Regions from separate parts of the Colwellia sp. Bg11-12 genome, predicted to be linked through region 4. Evidence: predicted binding sites of a transcription regulator. Region 4 holds the regulator's gene; each other region holds the start of a gene.

Region 1 (3,210 bases), on a different contig from region 4:
TAAAATTAAGAAAACCTAATGTTGCAACATATTATAAACATCTTCCCTGTAAATCATAAGCTAATGATTACATTAATTAACATAATAGACATTATTGCAGAAAGGGTATAAATCGCCGCTGCTTTCCAGTTGTAGGTTTTTAGTTTCATATCTTATCTCTTCATCTCTTGATAATAACAACGGATAGTAGGTTGTCATTCTCTGGTGAATTTAAATTAGTGAGTAAAAGATAAGCGATATTCGTGCCAATAATTTATTGTAAGGTTTAGATATCTTTGCGAATTTTCATTTTTTGATATTGAAGTTTTTAAATCGAGCTTGCACCGTCTTTACCTGCGTGCCGATTTATCGCTATGAGGTGAGCTTGGTAGTTAAATCGTAGGCCATTGCAATTGACTTTGGTAAGATTTTAGCCAAGTTTTTGCTAACAAGTAGTTAGGATAGTGTAAGGCAACTAATTGCCAAAAATCAGCTGAATGATTCATGTGCCGAAGGTGGCACAGTTCGTGAACTATTACGTAATCGATGATCCATTTAGGTGTCATTGCTAATAAAGAACTAAAACTCAGTTCTTTTCTACTATTACAACTTCCCCAGCGTGATTTATACAATCTTACATTGAATGACTTAGGTAAAACGCCAATTTTTTCTGCGTAGTGACACAGGTTTTGATCAATATAAAGTTGAGTTTGTTGCTTTAACCAAGCTTGAAGTTGCTGTTTTACATATTTATCTTGCTGTTTAATATCAGCTGCAATTTTTGTTTTTAATTTATCAGAAAGTGTGACAATGATAATATCTTGATCAAAGGTGACGTCAGGAAATAGCCCATAATGAATATCAAGGGTTTTACGTTCACCATTAATCAGTAATTGGCTGTCTTGTTGATAATAATCATTTTTAGCGGCAGGTTGGGCGTTTTGTTCGGCAATTTTTCTTTGCAGCCAAATGCTTTTTGATTTAACAATATGAGCAATATCTTGCTCGGATACATATTTTGGCGCACGGATAATTATTTTCCCGTGCTTAACCTGTAAGCCAACCGTTTTTCTTTTGACACTACGAATAAGCTGATATGACAACATAACTAAATATATTTAAAGTTGGTGTGCATTAATTCAAGTCATTTAACTTGCTTTAGCTTTTCGTGGTGCTTTTACTTTTACAACTGCTTCAGTTTCTAAAGGTAATTCACTACTTTTTACTTTTTCAGCAGGCGCGGCTACGTTCTTCTTTGCTGGGGTCTCTGGCTTAGCTTTTTTGGCCTGGAGTGCAACAAGCACTTCTTCACGATTTTTAGCTAAGTAAATACAAAGTTCTTCACGCACTTTCTCATCAATATTTAATGTGGTTCCTTCAAACATTTCGGCTAAGCTATCAGCCATATCAAGCATTTTGTCATACTCGTCTGCTGCTTTTTTGTCCATGAATGTTTCTACCTCCACACCTTGTCTAATGACGACAAATCGACTTTCAACTGCCATTACTTTTCCTTACCTGATCAATATTACGCTTGATAGTTTTATCATAGATGATAAAACAGCCTATACAATACAATTTAAGCTGTATATGAATACAGTACTATACGAGGTTTTTAATTAAATACAATCGTTTTATAAAACCTCGTTATTCTTAAGCACTATTTTACGGTGTTGACTATAACAACCTCACTCTAAATTTTCGGCCTTTTAACTTGCCGTCACTGAGTTTTTTAAAGGCTTGTTTGGCAAATTTTCGGCTGATAGCCACATAAGCCCAGTTATCTGATAATTGGATCTTACCCACTTCGCTACCTGAAATAGTTTTATCGCCAGTAAGTGCGCCAAGAATATCGCCAGCACGAACTTTTTGCTTTTTACCGCCGTCTATTTGTATCGTCGCCATTTTAGGCGCATACACTGAAGCGTTTAATACGCTAGCATCAGGCAGTAATTCACCTTCAATAGTACGGTCAAGATAATCTTCTAATAAACCTATTTTGTAACTTTCTTTTTCACTAAAAAAAGAACAAGCAATACCGGTGCTTCCTGCTCGTCCTGTTCGTCCAATACGGTGCACATGTATTTCGCTATCGCGAGCGATATGATAATTAAAAACTGCATCTAGGGCATCAATATCTAAACCACGCGCGGCAACATCAGTCGCGACTAGAATTGAGATACTCTTATTAGAAAAGCGCACTAATACTTCGGTACGATCTCTTTGCTCTAAATCGCCATGTAAATCTTGCACATTAAAGCCATAATTGCGTAGCTCATCGACAACTATTTGTACGTCTTTTTTGGTATTACAAAAAACGATACTCGATTCTGGTTGATGCTTTAATAATAATAAGCGAATACCGTCAATGCGTTCACTGTCATTTTCTACTTTATAGAAGTGTTGTGAAATAGTGCTCTCTTCATGGTTGCCCTCAACCGTTACTTTTGTTGGTGATTGCATTATTTTTTTAGCAATATCGGCAATTTCTGGTGGGTAAGTAGCACTAAATAATAAGGTTTGTCGTTGTTGAGGAATTTGGCTAATAATAAAATCAACAGAAGCTTGAAAGCCCATTTCTAGCATACGATCGGCTTCATCGAGTACGAGCATGTTCACATCGTCTAACTTTAACGTACCTTTACCTAAGTGATCTTCTATTCTGCCAGGTGTTCCAACGATAATGTGAGCACCGTGTTCTAGTGAGCCAACTTGTGGACCAAAAGGCATACCGCCACACAGGGTCAGTATTTTGATGTTATGAATAGCACGGGCTAATTTACGAATTTCTTTCGCTACTTGGTCAGCCAATTCACGCGTTGGACAGAGAATAAGTGATTGAATACGAAAACGTTTTACGTCAAGCTTCTCTAAAACACCTAAGCCAAATGCCGCTGTTTTTCCTGAGCCAGTCTTACCTTGGGCAATAACATCGCCACCGGCAATAATGGTGGGTAAGCTCTGTGCTTGAATGTCGGTCATCTGTTGATAACCCATAGATTCTAAATTTTGAATTAACTCAGGTTTGAGTTTTAAGGTGGAAAAACTAAGCTGGCTCAACGGGAATTCCTTGGCATAAAAATAATGCGCTATTTTACCTTGTTTACTTATACCAAGTCTACTTAGTTAGTTCCCTCTCAGATTTTCCCAGCGCTTTGAGAACAAATAGAATTATTTTGTATATAGCTATTCTATATGAAAGTAATTCTCTGTAGTTATCGAATCGCTGGG
Region 2 (3,210 bases), on a different contig from region 4:
TTGAAGACAACACCATTGATATTATCTTTAATGTAGAATCTTCGCATTGTTACTCAAACATCAATCAATTTTATCGCCAAGTTAGTGATAAACTTAAACCCGGAGGCTTCTTCCTCTATACAGATATATTTTTCCCAGATGAGAAGCTTTATGATGATTTCTTAGCTTTTGAACAGAACTTAATTCCAGGCATGGACATTTTGTATGCTAAAGATATGACCGAAAACGTCATTGATGCTTGTCGATTAGATAAAGTAGACTTTAAAACAACACTGCCTAAGACAATTGCTGCTTTAATGTCAGAAATTGCTGAAGTTAAATTAGATAAATACGAAAAAGGTCTCATTAAATATATTACGGTTGTGGCAATAAAGCGCTAGCGCTTCATTGTAAATGAATAGCGACTATTAATTGATTATAATGATCAAAGTTATATTCTTCAGATATAAAAAAGCCACCGCAAATGCGATGGCTTATTAGAATATTTTCTATTAATAGCAGCTTATTCGATAACTGCTTCTTCGTCTTCTTTAGCTGGTTTTTCACTTGCTCTTACGCTTTTAACTAACAGTAATTCACGTAAACGTTTATCAAGCTCTTTTGCCATTTCAGGTTTTTCTGCTAACGATTTAGAAGCGTTTGCTTTACCTTGGCCAATACGATCGCCATTGTAGCTATACCAAGAACCGGCTTTTTCAACCATATTATGCTGAACACCTAGGTCAATTAATTCACCTAAGCTGTTAATTCCTTCACCATATAAAATTTGAAATTCAGCTTGTTTAAATGGAGGTGCTATTTTATTTTTAACCACTTTTACACGTGTTTCATTACCAATAATTTCATCACCGGCCTTAACCGCGCCGATACGTCTGATATCTAAACGAACAGAAGCATAAAACTTAAGCGCATTACCACCTGTTGTTGTTTCTGGGCTACCAAACATCACACCAATTTTCATACGAATTTGGTTAATGAAAATGATCATGGTGTTAGATTTTTTCAAGTTACCTGTCAACTTACGCATTGCTTGTGAAAGCATACGGGCTTGTAGTCCCATATGAGAGTCACCCATGTCACCTTCAATTTCTGCTTTTGGTGTAAGCGCAGCAACAGAATCGACAACAATAACGTCTATAGCACCTGAGCGCGTTAGCATGTCACAAATTTCCAATGCTTGCTCACCCGTATCAGGTTGAGAAACAAGTAACTCATTAATATTAACACCTAGCTTTTCAGCATAAATAGGGTCAAGTGCATGCTCTGCATCAACGAATGCACACACTTTACCGTTACGCTGAGCTTCAGCAATAACTTCAAGTGTTAATGTTGTTTTACCACTTGATTCAGGACCATAAATTTCAACAACACGCCCTAGTGGTAAACCACCAGCACCTAATGCAACATCAAGCGCTAATGAACCTGTAGAAATGGTTTCAACATCCATTGTGTTGTTATCACCAAGCTTCATAATTGAGCCTTTACCAAATTGTCTTTCGATTTGGCTTAATGCTGCTGCTAATGCTTTTTCTTTATCATCTTTCATGTTTGTTCCGCCGATGTTGCTAAGATTTCGTTTTGATGGAGCAAGTATACTGTATGGTCGTACAGTATCAAGCTTTTTTACAATTATTTTCATTTTATTATTAAAAATAAAAAGATGTGACTTATATACTACTGATATAAGTGAATTTAATTAACAATAGTAACTTTTAACGTTACCTTGTAAAAAAGTTACTATTTGTAATTTTACAGGTAATGTACAGGATAAATCTTATAGGGTTCGGTAAAATTTTAGTTAAATAAATAGAGTCTAAATTTATGGGTTATGGCATAATTACCTTATTACTTTTTCATTAATCTTATGAGTTACCGCATAGAAATGACTACAGCAAACTTAGACCTTTCCTCACACACACCTATGATGCGCCAGTACTTAACAATTAAAGCCGAGTTTCCTCATATTTTAATTTTTTATCGCATGGGTGACTTTTACGAGTTGTTTTTTGATGATGCTAAAAAAGCATCTGACTTACTCGACATTTCATTAACCGCTCGTGGTAAAACAGGAGGCAATGCTATACCAATGGCAGGCGTTCCATACCATGCTGTTGAAAACTATTTAGCTAAGTTAGTACAGCTGGGAGAGTCTGTTGCGATTTGTGAACAAATTGGCGATCCAGCAACGAGCAAAGGTCCTGTTGAACGTAAAGTTGTTAGAGTTATCACTCCTGGCACAGTTAGCGACGAGGCTTTATTACTCGACAAGCACGACAATTTGATTGTTGCCGTCAGTGAAAGTAACAATAAGTCATCACAGCGGTTTGGACTGTCTTATCTTGATATGACCAGTGGCCGATTTGTACTCACCGAGCCAAGCACCATCGAGCAGTTACAAGCTGAATTACAGCGTTTATCTCCTGCAGAACTTCTCTACAGTGAATCGTTCTCAGCGCCAGAGTTACTAAAAGGCTATCAAGGATTAAGAAGAAGATCTGAATGGGAGTTTGATTTAGACACGGCCATTAATTTACTAAATACACAATTTGGCACTAAAGAACTTTCTGGCTTTGGTGTTGATGATAAATCATTAGGCTTAATGGCCGCTGGTTGCTTATTCCAATATGTAAAAGAATGTCAACGCAGTGCGCTTCCTCACATTCGAGCCATTATTTGTGAGTCTTCTGCTTCTGGTGTCATTTTAGATGCAGCAACTCGTCGTAACTTAGAACTCACTCAAAACTTACAAGGTGGCTTTGAAAATACCCTCGCATCGGTATTAGACAAGTCAGCGACACCAATGGGCTCTAGATTACTGAAACGTTGGTTACATTTTCCTTTACGTGATTTAAACATATTAACCGCACGTCAAAATGCAATTAGCGAACTATTGTCACAAGATTTAACGTCTGAATTATTTAGCCAACTTAAATCTTTTGGTGATATTGAGCGTATTGTTTCTCGCATTGCCTTACGCTCTGCGCGTCCAAGAGATTTTGCTCGTTTACGTAATGCTTTAAGTCAACTGCCTGAACTTCAGCAACATTTACAAGCTTGTCAGCAAGCACATATCACTGAGTTAGCGTCAAAAAGCTTTCCAATACCCAACTTACACGACTTATTGCAACATGCTTTAGTTGAAAACCCACCGGTTCTTATCCGTGATGGTGGCGTTATTGCCAAAGGCTATCATGAAGAACTTGATGTGTT
Region 3 (3,210 bases), on a different contig from region 4:
GATATTGAATGATATTAAGCTGCTAACATACTCACTTTCGGGTAAACCCAGTGTAACTAATACCGAAGCAAAGCCTAAGCCGTGCAGTAAACCAAAAGCAAAAATAATCGGTAAGCGCCATTTTGTCAGTTTATGATAAAAAATATTTTCGATAGCCACATAAGCAATTGATAAAGCAATGAGCGGCTCTACAATACTACTTGGTAAGTTAATGATGCCGAAAATACCTAGCGCCAGTGTAATGGTATGAGCAAGGGTGAAGGCACTTACTTGCCACAATAAAGTTGATGTTTTTGTTGCTAATAAAAACAACGCTAACACAAAGAGAATATGATCAAGCCCTTGCGGTAAAATGTGGACAAAGCCCTGATAGATATACTCAACAATGTTCAGTAACTTCATTTCAGCTGTTGAAAGCTCACGTACAGCCGTCTTGTTTTCATCAATAGAAAAATAATGGCTGTTGCTACCTGATAACACTAAAGACTTTTTGGGACTGGTCACCGTTAACAACATATCGCTTAATAGTGGCGGGAAAGAGAGTGCGATCTTATTGTTTACCGCAATAGGTAAGTCACCTTGTGAAAGTAACTTAACAGGATTATTGGACGTATTAGGATGAAGTCTATCCCTTAATTCAGCAACAGTTAATCCTGAAAATGGAGCAATAATCGATTTATTTTCATCAATAATAAAAGCGCTTTGTTTGTTTATTATTGATGTTATTTTTGATAATAACTGCTTCGTTTCAATTAAAGATAAACCCTTTAAATAATGCACTAATTCAGCATCATCAGCCGAGGAGTTTTGATGGCTCTTAATCACATGTAAAAGATCAATACTCATTATTAGTTGGTACTTATTATCTGCCAGTAATTGTAATTCTGCTTGATTGGCTTCATTGCTATGAGCATTAACTATCCAAGGTGATAAAAGTAGCAGGGTAAAAATAGTTTTTAAAAGACGCGTTATCATAAAGGTAATGCCGGCTATTTGTGGAAAAAAATAATGCGACAAATTAACGTATTTAACGAGAAATTAAAAGGTGTCGACCTATTATTTCTATATTGAATTATTAAACCAAAAGGTTATACTGTTTTTATGTACAGCTTCGCTATGGGTTATTGATAAAAATGTCTTACGGTTTTAAGCGGTGCATCACTATTGATGTAAATACTTAAAATGCAGCACATTTTCATAAACACTATTTAGCATAATTAAAATATGACTCAAAACCGAAAAATAATACATATAGATATGGACTGCTTCTATGCTGCTGTTGAGATGCGCGACGATGAAACGTTGCGTAATGTACCGCTTGCCGTCGGTGGAAATGGGCCAAGAAGCGTATTGTGCACCTGTAATTATCAAGCCAGAAAATTTGGCGTACGTTCTGCAATGCCTGCAATAAAAGCAATGAAACTGTGTCCAGATTTAGTGATTGTTTCAGGAAGAATGTCTGTTTATCAAGAAGTTTCTGCGCAAATAAGAGCTATATTTCAACGTTATACTCAGTTGATTGAGCCTCTATCGCTCGACGAAGCTTTTCTTGATGTTACTCATAATAAAGCGTTTAACGGCAGTGCTACACTTATTGCTGAACAAATACGACGTGATATTTTTAATGAATTGCAGCTAACTGCGTCAGCAGGCGTTGCGCCAAATAAGTTTATTGCTAAAATTGCCAGTGATGAAAATAAACCTAATGGGCAATGTGTAGTTACACCAAGTGACATCAGTCGTTTTGTCGAAAACTTACCTTTAAAGAAAATTCCGGGTATAGGTCCTAAAACCGCGCAAAAACTTTTAGGTTATGGTTTTGCTTCATGTGCGGATATTCGTGCAAGCTCTGTGGCGGTATTAATACCGATTGTGGGTAAGTTTGCTCCCGCTCTATATCAGCGAAGCTTTGGTATTGATCACCGTAGATTAGAAACAGACCGAGTGCGTAAATCGTTAGCGATTGAAACCACTTTTGCCCACGACTTATCGTGTGAAAAAGAGTGTGAAAGTGCCGTTGAACTTCTATACCAGAAGCTTTTATTACGGTTAGAAAAGCATCAGCACATGATGATAAGCAAACAAGGCATAAAGCTTAAGTTTAATGATTTTACGCAAACGACGGTAGAGCAGCAGAGCCAGGGGTGTGATGAAAGCACATTTAAGCAACTACTCGTTAAAGCGCTTTTACGCAGCCAATCTAGGGGAATTCGTTTAATTGGCTTAACGTTAGGTTTTGCTCATCATGATGCGAAAGAGGTAAAACAACTGTCTCTAAGTTGGTAACGAGCAGAGACAGTGAGTGATTTTTGTGTAAGTAAGTGCTTACTTGTAAAGCGACGCCACTTTTTATTTTCTGCTTATTTTGTTTTGATTATTTCTTTAATCGCTAATTCTAAACGTGGATCAGTACTATTTGAACTGGTTGATTTGAAAACAATTTGACCACTTCTATTAATAAAAAATGTTGTTGGTGTGCCTTTTACGTTATACAGCTCAGCAACGTTGTCCCCTTCAACAGCGGTAATAAATTGATAACCTCGTTGAGTTATTGAATCTTGTGGTTTAGCCCCTTCGTCTTCATTAAAGCTAATGGCGACAATCTCAATTCCCGTGTTTTCATATTTTTCTTTTAGTGCCACTAAAGTTGGCTGTAATTTTTTACAATAGGGACACCATGTCGCCCAAAAGTGTAAAATGACTGGTTTATCCTGATAGTCAGCTAAAGAAATACTTTTCCCCACTTGAGTTGCTAGAGTAAAATTGGGGGCTTTGGCACTGATGTCGTCATTTGCTTGAGCATTAAAAGTAAACAAGCTGCTCAGTATAATAAAAATCGATAAAGCTGTTTTCATGAATAAACCTTTCGTATTAAATGATGAGTTATCTTAGTGAGTTCTTATTAGACCGCTATAAGTTGAAATACTTTTCAATTTTTATCAAAAAAAAGCCTATCGCAAAAGATAGGCTTAACAGGGTGTTAGTTTAGGGCGTCAATTAACTTAAGTGTGCTATAAACCTAGCACTCGCTTACCTTGCTTAAACGTAATATCAACTGGAATATTAGCGGCTTCAATACGGGCTAAGTCTTCAGTTAAATTAGCTTTTATAACACCACTTTTTGCAACAAGTGCTGCAACACCGTCATAATCGCCATTACCTTGTAAGGTTAAAATTAATTCAGATAACGAATCAATGGCTGCTGTCATT
Region 4 (3,210 bases):
CGATAATCAAAATAGGGGCACACAATTAAATTTTTAGCTTTATCAATAGCAAATTGCTCATCTAACCAAGTGAAATTAGCGGTTAGCTGGCCTGTCGATAGCAAATGCTTCGCATAAGTTCTTCCACAAATAATATGCAGGGTTTGCTTAGCGGTTGATAACTGAGGTGGAGAGAAAAATAAAGCCGTTTGTGAGTTGTGTTGAAGTAAATAGTTATCACGGTATTTTTGCCAAGATGGTGCAAGTGTTGAATAGTTGAATTTTTCTTTATCGAGTGCATAAAGTAACTTCGCATAAACATTAAATACTTTACGCCAGCCATTGCCGCAAGCTTGATTAACCATCTCTATTTCGCCCAAGGTTAGCGGCGATAGACAAGATAACTGTTGATATTCAAGCATACTTGGCCTGTTGCCAATATACACAGCGATAGTAAAGCTTGAGCAGCCTAAACCAATAACATTCAATGGTACTTAACTCATTTTACGTGGGGGTATGTTGAATTGTAAATTTATAATCGAGACAAGTAAAACGTCCTTAAAACCTTTTTGTTTGAATGTATGTAGTTACTGGCAAAGTTAGATCGATTGAAGATTATCAATGTCTACCAGATAACTAATATAAAATGTTAATATCGTATAGCTTTCTATGGCTATTTAAAGGTCCACGCGAGAAGTTTATCGAAAACAATGACATTCCAAGAGTAATGGCTTCAAATTTTGTTGGAGAAAACCGTTTTATATTTTATATTTGTGGCAGCTAAAAATATATTGCTTAGCTGCTGTTTAACCTGACTACAGTATCAATAATGAATTCTAAAAAAACATAATGGAGCGGAGTTATGAATGAAAAAATTGCAGCACTTAAGTCAGAATTAGCGCTTCTTAAAGAACAGTTTACTAAAAAAATTACTGATGCAGAAATTCGTTTAAAAAATATGATTGAACAAGACAGCCTAGATACTTCGGTTGAACGTGGCTATAAAATTCAAGCCTCTTTTGAAGAGCCCGCAGATTCTTTATCTAACGGAGAATGTGTCATTTTGCTGCATGGGCTTGCACGTTCGGCTAATTCCATGAAATCTATTGAAAAAAGATTGCTGGCAGAAGGCTATTTTGTGATAAATATCAACTACCCTTCTAGAGATTATTCGATAGAAGAGTTGGCTGAAAAAGTGATTTCTAAAGCGCTATTAATTTGTGAAAATCGTCAAGTTAACTTCGTTACCCATTCAATGGGGGGTATATTAGTTCGCCAATACTTAAGTATGCACAAAATACCCAATTTAAATAAAGTCGTTATGCTAGGCCCACCAAACAATGGCAGTGAAGTTGTTGATAAGCTTAGAAATGCACCTGGTTTTAGTTTTATAAATGGTGATGCGGGTATGCAATTAGGTACTGGCGAATTAAGTATCCCTAGCAATCTTGGAGATGCTAATTTTGATTTGGGTGTTATTGCCGGTAATCAGAGCATTAACTGGATATTATCCACACTTATTCCGGATAAGGATGACGGTAAAGTTTCTGTTGCTAGTACCAAGATTCGTGGCATGAATGATCATATTGAAATGGAAACTACACATCCTTTTATGATGAAAAATGAAAAAGTGATTGAGCAAGTTATTCATTATTTAAAATCAGGCAATTTTCAAAAATAATTACCCCAGAAAGCTTGCCTTTAATAACGACCTGTATATACTCACAGTAACAACTGTGTAAATTTACAGGCTTATCTTATGCTAAATGAAATCAGCGAATTACGCCCATTAACGAATCGACAGCAACAAGTTTTTGATTTGATCAAAGAAAAAATAAGCGAAACGGGTATGCCGCCAACGCGTGCTGAAATAGCCAAATTTTTTGGCTTTAAATCAGCTAACGCAGCGGAAGAGCACTTAAAAGCTTTAGCGAAAAAAGGCTATATAGAAATGTTGCCAGGTACGTCTCGTGGAATTCGTTTAACAGAAAAATTAATGGAAGAAGCGGGTTTACCCTTAATTGGTCGAGTCGCTGCAGGCGAACCTATTTTGGCTGAAGAGCACGTGGAAGATCATTATAAAGTTGATGGTAATTTATTTCATCCATCAGCTGATTATTTGCTTAGAGTAAATGGCGAAAGTATGAAAAATATTGGCATACTTGACGGTGATTTATTAGCGGTACATCAAACAACAGATGTACAGAACGGCCAAGTAATCGTTGCCCGAGTAGAGGAAAATGTAACGGTTAAACGTTATAAACGAGAAGGCAATATCGTTTATTTACATGCTGAAAATGAAGACTTCTCTCCCATAAAAGTTGATTTAGCCGTACAAGAATTTAATATTGAAGGTCTTGCTGTGGGGGTTATTCGTTCAGGAGACTGGATGTAACTTTGTTCACATACCCGCACTATATTTAAGCGATATTTAACGATTAAAAGTTAAGTATCTCTTAAACCTTTTAGTTTAATATTTTTTGCATATTTCAATGAAAATTTATGCATCAACACTTGCCTAATGTAATCCAATCTTTATGTTCCCATATATTGGTAAAGTTTAGCTTTCTCTTCTTTCGTACGCTTTTTATACAAACCTATCTCTTTTCTAATAATAATTCATATTTTAAGCTCGATTTAAACCACCTTATCTTTTTTTGTTTAAAAAATACTCACCTCCTCTCTTTACAACGAGTACCTTCGTATTTAATTGTTTATTTTTAATACTGTAGCTACAGCCCTTTGTTAATAGACTTTAGCCTATATTAGAGTTGATACTCTATTGTTTTTATTGGCTTTTATTTTAAATTAGCTCGATTTTTAATTTGACCCAGATCAACTTTTAAGTAATTCTAGATTGGAAAGTGTACAAATATAAATATAAGGCGATGTTGTAAACGCATATTGGTTGACAACAAAATTGCCAAGAAAATAATAAAAATCCGTATCTAAGGATGTATGTTGTCCTAGGTATCAAGTTTTAAACTTTTATAGGGTGAAGGAGATGTCGTGTGAAAAGACGTAACCTAGGTTGGCTGTCGTTGGGGAGTGTTCTTTCCAGTTCAGCTTGGGCAGATATGCAATTAAATCTGACCAAGGGTGTAACAGAAGTAAGTCGAGATGTTTACGATTTGCATATGTTAGCAATGTATATATGTGTAGCAATCGGTGTGGTTGTTTTTGGTGCTATGTTTTGGTCAATGGTGTTTCATCGAAAATCCAAAGGAGCTA

Evidence for each region. Region 4 encodes LexA, which represses DNA repair genes until DNA is damaged. Its sites were predicted from a motif close to TACTGTATNNNNATACAGTA; they were not measured.
Region 1: a site for LexA is predicted at 1,562-1,581, ahead of H4J39_RS10035 (YebG family protein). Genes of this name have one in related genera too.
Region 2: a site for LexA is predicted at 1,594-1,613, ahead of recA (recombinase RecA). Genes of this name have one in related genera too.
Region 3: a site for LexA is predicted at 1,092-1,111, ahead of dinB (DNA polymerase IV). Genes of this name have one in related genera too.

The regions. Positions count from the first base shown of each region.
Region 1 covers NZ_JACGUZ010000071.1:240,845-244,054, forward strand. Annotated here, with positions in the region: gene H4J39_RS10030 (M48 family metallopeptidase) at 372-1,085, opposite strand; gene H4J39_RS10035 (YebG family protein) at 1,128-1,484, opposite strand; gene dbpA (ATP-dependent RNA helicase DbpA) at 1,657-3,039, opposite strand.
Region 2 covers NZ_JACGUZ010000075.1:35,909-39,118, forward strand. Annotated here, with positions in the region: gene H4J39_RS13375 (class I SAM-dependent methyltransferase) at 1-380, shown strand, start outside; gene recA (recombinase RecA) at 503-1,546, opposite strand; gene mutS (DNA mismatch repair protein MutS) at 1,883-3,210, shown strand, end outside.
Region 3 covers NZ_JACGUZ010000075.1:26,961-30,170, reverse strand. Annotated here, with positions in the region: gene H4J39_RS13360 (HupE/UreJ family protein) at 1-975, opposite strand, end outside; gene dinB (DNA polymerase IV) at 1,225-2,286, shown strand; gene H4J39_RS13350 (peroxiredoxin) at 2,361-2,855, opposite strand; gene H4J39_RS13345 (dipeptidyl-peptidase 3 family protein) at 3,012-3,210, opposite strand, start outside.
Region 4 covers NZ_JACGUZ010000059.1:253,051-256,260, forward strand. Annotated here, with positions in the region: gene H4J39_RS07040 (DUF6942 family protein) at 1-467, opposite strand, end outside; gene H4J39_RS07045 (alpha/beta fold hydrolase) at 842-1,660, shown strand; gene lexA (transcriptional repressor LexA) at 1,739-2,374, shown strand; gene coxB (cytochrome c oxidase subunit II) at 2,991-3,210, shown strand, end outside.